DNA from 2 places in the Alteromonas sp. ABH2_165 genome. Region 2 is predicted to be linked to the other one. Evidence: riboswitches for the same ligand, from Rfam matches in the RefSeq annotation. Region 2 holds a riboswitch; the other holds the start of a gene.

Region 1 (2,470 bases), on a different contig from region 2:
CACGCTCAAGAAAGTCGTTCTCAACAAAGCCGTCACTACTGTTATGCACCCCGGCCAGACGAATAGCGAAGTCTTCTGACACTTGTACACTGTGTGCACCTTCAATACGCATTAACGACGTGTTGCCCAAACCGAATTCAAAGTGACTGTCGTCTGCATCTGCGGCATGACTCACAATTTTCACTGCACCAGCAAGGGACCCAGCACCGAATACGGTAGCCTGCGGGCCGCGATACACTTCCAACTGACGGGTATCGAATAATACGCCAGCGGCAGCAAGACCTGAAAAATCAAAGTCATCAACCATAAAGCTGACAGAAGGATTAATGGGCTCAGCAAACTGACTACGCTCGCCGATACCACGAATTTGAATAAAACGGCCACGGGAAGCACCACTGGCAAAATTCACATTGGGCGCTACATTCAGCATATTTTCAACGTGAGAGGCCTGACGGCTATCTAAGCGATCTTCGCCGAAAACCGATGCGCTGGCGCTGAGTTGTTCTAAGGTAGATGCTCTGAAATCGCCGGTAACCGTGATTTTTTCTATGTCGGTGTCGTTATCAGCAAATGCCGGTGTTGCCAGAATGGCGAGGAGTAATGTGCTTTTTTTCATTAAGGATCTCTTCAGTCATCAAAAAGATCCGGTTTTACAGGCAGGTATTGAGGTAGCTAAATCAAATTTTTCACCATCCCTACGCCGGTATTATCCGGATCAGGTTTAAGGGTTCCCACACAATGGATCTCAGCCGCTAACCGGCACCCCTTGGCCTAATGCATTTTTATCGTTGTAGCAAAAATGCGCCTGCAGTCTAACAACTTCATAACCTGAGTCAAGCTGCAGAACACTGATCCGCAAACACAAAAAAGCCCGCCATGTGACGTTGGCGGGCTGAGGAAGTCTGACGACTTGTTATTTCTGGCGTCTTGCGCGCCATCCCATCAATCCCATACCTAAAAGGATGAGTGACATGGCGCCAGGTTCACTGACTTCAGTGATAGAGGCGTTACGGAAACGAGTTTTCATGTCGCCACAACCAGCATTTAAATCACAGTCGTTTATGAATACGATATCCGTGATAACACCCGAGAAGTAATCGTCTAGATTAATGCTAAACGTTTCCCAGCGAGGCGCATTGGTGTACACCAAGTCCTGAATACCGAAGTTCTGTGTACCTGCTAGATTGAACGTGCGACTTGCATCGTGGTTCTGCTCACCGCTAGTAAAATCGGCAAACCACACCCCAGCGATTTCAGTAAAAGGGTTAGGATTCGGATTTCTCGCACCAGGCAGCACTCTGATGTCGAAAGTGAAATTATATGATGTCGCACCATTATCGAGATCCAGTTCTGAAATACCAAAGGTATCGAACAGGTTCAGCGTTACCCACGCATTTTCTCGTAAATTAAGTACGCCATTCGTGTAAACATCGTAAGTACTACTACTATTCTGCTGATGCGCTTCTAAATCAGCGGTGGCGAAATCAATATCGTAAGTTGAAATTACGTCAGCGTTTGAAGAAAAGGCTGCGAAAAACGTGGTTACCAGTGCTGCAGCTTTGATGCTAAATTTCATTTTTTGAGTCCTTGAGCAGTGTGTGCCTGAAAGTAATTAATCAACTTCACTGCAGCCCGGCTGTCTTACTGGCGGTTGGTCAGTAAGACCCGTGGCTTTCCGTCCCTGCCTCACGGCAGGTTTGGCATGTTGTTGGGGGAAGTGACGTTTCCCTTATTCAATCAACGGTTGTAATAATACGAGGGCGGCGTAAAGCAAAACAGGACAGATCCGTTCGATCTTTGGGACACATTTGTACCAGGGAATAAATAGTGCCCTCCTCTGTCATGCAACCTGCATTTGCTATATTCTAACATGCAGCTTAAAACATGGGAGCACACGTGCATTACCAAGGACTTTTCTGGTCAGCAATTATTCGGGCTTTACTCAGTTTCAGACGGGATTCTGGTCTTAACAATGAGCGAGATAATCTTGCACTGGAATGTATTGCCAGCGTTGAAAGCGGCAGACTTGATGATGAGACCTTAGCAAACCTCTTCCACGATCTTTGTCCTCCGAGTCAGTTTCAACAGACCGGCCGTTCACTTATTGGTTATCTCGATTTCAATAAAATGAGTAACCTGGTGGTGTATTTGACTGCCAGCAAACATATCGACGACGCCATGCATGTATTGGGCAAGCATTACCGTCATTTAATGGGTGAGCAAGCCAATCTCACGGTGAAATCAGACGGTACCATTACCACGGTAGAATTTGCTTCATCGCCACACATAATACTAACGGAACTTCGGTGCTATTTTCTGCTGGCGCTTTTTCGTCATCTTGCCGGTCGTAAGTTTGACTTTTCCCGGGTCACCATGCCGCCTATGAACGCTCAGCCTGAAGCGCTTTTGGCGCCACTGAGCCGCAGTGATATCAATTATGAGTCTGGCAAAGTACGCCTTTGTTTTGCCA
Region 2 (2,470 bases):
AGATTTTTGACAACCGCTCTACCCCGCTATCCAGCGCCAGTGCACCAGAGAATAACATTAGCCCTTTGATATTATCCGGGTGATGAAGATAGTGCTGTACCGACAGCGCCCCACCGGTCGAAAAACCGCCGAGGAAAATTTCGTCGCCAAACTGGGGAGCCAGCGCCATAACATCATTCAAATGTGCAGCCCAGCGCTCATCGAGTTGGCTGTCACTCATTTCGTCGTCGGCTTCTAGCTGCCCATGCCCGACGTTCAGCGGCACAATCACGTTAAACCCTTTGTCATACAGGAAGCGGGCAATGCCCGTCATATAAAAGGGCGAGTCACTCAGGCCGTGGAGCAGTACGGCCACTTTCGCGGTTTTGTTTCCGTGATGAAGGATATAAGGCGCATTTCCATCGTTTCGCAGAGCCGGTGAACACACATCAAAACGCGTCACTGAACGGTTCATACAGGCTCGCACCTGCCCTAGCCGCTCTTCATACAAATGACTGAAAGCGGCGAATCCGTCACTCAGTTCGTTTTCCTTTGCGGTTGTTGTCGCGCTGATAACCAACAACAGTGCACTGAATAAGGCAGCCTTAGACACTCGCCCCTCCTTCTCGCTGGTATAAATATTGATAACCTCTTAATAGTAACAGATAAAAACCGGTTTAGGATGGTTATACATTGGATAAACGGTGCGCAGATACGGTTTATTAGTACCGGTAGTAAAGAAATAAAAGGTATATTATTTTATCCCTGAATATTCCGTAACATGCGGCGGATGCATTCAGTTTTGACTACTATCTCACCAACTGGTTACTGCAGCCACAATCGGCTGTAATGCCTGTAGTAAATCTGTTGAAAAAGGCAAAGCGGCGTGAAAACCCGTGACGCAAAGCCTCCGGTCTACCGTCTGTGTAGCAGACCACGATAGCGGGGTTACCGAACAAGCATAGTTCTTCGGGACTTAGGTTCACTTTTTCAGTCACATTCATTAGCTGCAGTGGTTGCTGTAGCGAACGTTGAGGAACTGACAATGATCGTGTTAGTTGGTGGCGAAAAAGGCGGCAGCGGAAAAAGCTGTCTCGCACAAAACATCGCTGTATATTTACGAACTGAAAAAAATGCCAGCGTGCTGATGGTCGACTGCGACCCTCAACGCACCACGTCAGACTGGATACAGGAACGCAAGGCAAACGAAAAGTTACCTTCGATTAACTGCGTTCAGCTATACGGAAAGATCCGTAATGAGCTTCTCAGTCTGCGGGAACATTACGATTTTGTCGTTATCGACTGCGGTGGTCAGGATAACCTCGCTCTGCGCTCATCCATGGCGGTGGCTGACCACATTCTTATTCCTTTGCGTCCGAAACGTCGCGACCTGAAAACCGTACCTCATATGGAAGACATTTTATCGACGTGTAAAATGGTTAACCCCACTATGAATGCGGCGTTCGTTATCACCCAGTGTCCTTCCCTTCCTTCTCTGGCAAGTCGCATATTAGAAGCTAAAGAGGTCTGCCGCTCTTTTGAAGTGCCGGTGTTGGATGCCGTGACATTCAGTCGCAACATGTATGATGATTCTGAGGAATCCGGCCAGTCGGTAATGGAAAGTGAGCCTACCGGCAAAGCATCGACGGAAATTCGCAGTATTATCGAAGAGCTTCTGTCCCGGGGTAAGGGGGAATCTTATGAGCCTTTGCAGTCTCAAAAAATCCACGCTGTCAGCTAAACCTGCGGCGCCAGTCAGTATTGATAGCTTTATTGATGATGCGCTCACCTACGCTGCAGGTAAGCCTTCAGGTGCAAAACTCTACGCGTTGCCAGAACCCGCACCCGTTGTTACACCGTTGCCTACGGGCCCCATGCGCAGAGCCACCTTCACGCTAACTGAAGATGCCATAGATAAACTGAGTGAGTTATCAGAAACGACCAGGATATGTCGTTCCAGATTAATCAGGATCTGGATTGAAAAACAAATTAACGGCGAGATAGCGTCTGTACTCACCGACAATACCCCCTGATTCTTCTGCCTTAATAACAAGGCAATTCACAATACGGAGTGCCATGGAGTGCTCTCCGGCCACCCAGGGAAGCATTTACTGCTTCCCTTTGCTGTTAACTTTTTCAAGACAGGATGATGATGAAGAGTTTCTGGTACCGCAGTATTTTTGTTCTCACTGCGTTTTGTAGTGTTTGTGCTGTGGCAAATTCACAAGACTATGACCTGGCCGATAACACCACACAGGCATTCAGTAAGCAACTGACTGAAGAACAAGCTGCCTACCTGGCAAAAACCAGTGCCGATGCTAAGTTGGCAATTCGTACCCTCTCACTTGAAAAGCAACAGTTGGTGGCAACACAGGAACTCGCAGCACTCAGACAGCGCAGTTTGTATAATATGTTTGTATTAGGTTCGTTGGTATCAGCCCTTTTGCTCATCTTTTTATGCTGGGGGCGCTACGAACAGTATCGTCAAAAC

What was found. Region 2 has a riboswitch for cyclic di-GMP ahead of ACXAFQ_RS10305 (AAA family ATPase). Riboswitches for the same ligand answer to the same signal wherever they lie in the genome.
Region 1: it holds a riboswitch for cyclic di-GMP, as region 2 does, so the genes downstream of both, ACXAFQ_RS01925 (PEP-CTERM sorting domain-containing protein) here and ACXAFQ_RS10305 (AAA family ATPase) in region 2, are expected to answer to the same signal.

Annotation. Positions count from the first base shown of each region.
Region 1 covers NZ_JBSWWF010000001.1:440,189-442,658, reverse strand. The annotation lists gene ACXAFQ_RS01930 (TonB-dependent receptor) at 1-616, opposite strand, end outside; TPP riboswitch at 676-777, opposite strand; gene ACXAFQ_RS01925 (PEP-CTERM sorting domain-containing protein) at 914-1,576, opposite strand; cyclic di-GMP riboswitch class I at 1,624-1,712, opposite strand; gene ACXAFQ_RS01920 (helix-turn-helix domain-containing protein) at 1,897-2,470, shown strand, end outside.
Region 2 covers NZ_JBSWWF010000004.1:303,860-306,329, reverse strand. The annotation lists gene ACXAFQ_RS10310 (alpha/beta hydrolase) at 1-592, opposite strand, end outside; cyclic di-GMP riboswitch class I at 845-935, shown strand; gene ACXAFQ_RS10305 (AAA family ATPase) at 1,025-1,720, shown strand; gene ACXAFQ_RS10300 (ribbon-helix-helix domain-containing protein) at 1,680-2,012, shown strand; gene ACXAFQ_RS10295 (GGDEF domain-containing protein) at 2,192-2,470, shown strand, end outside.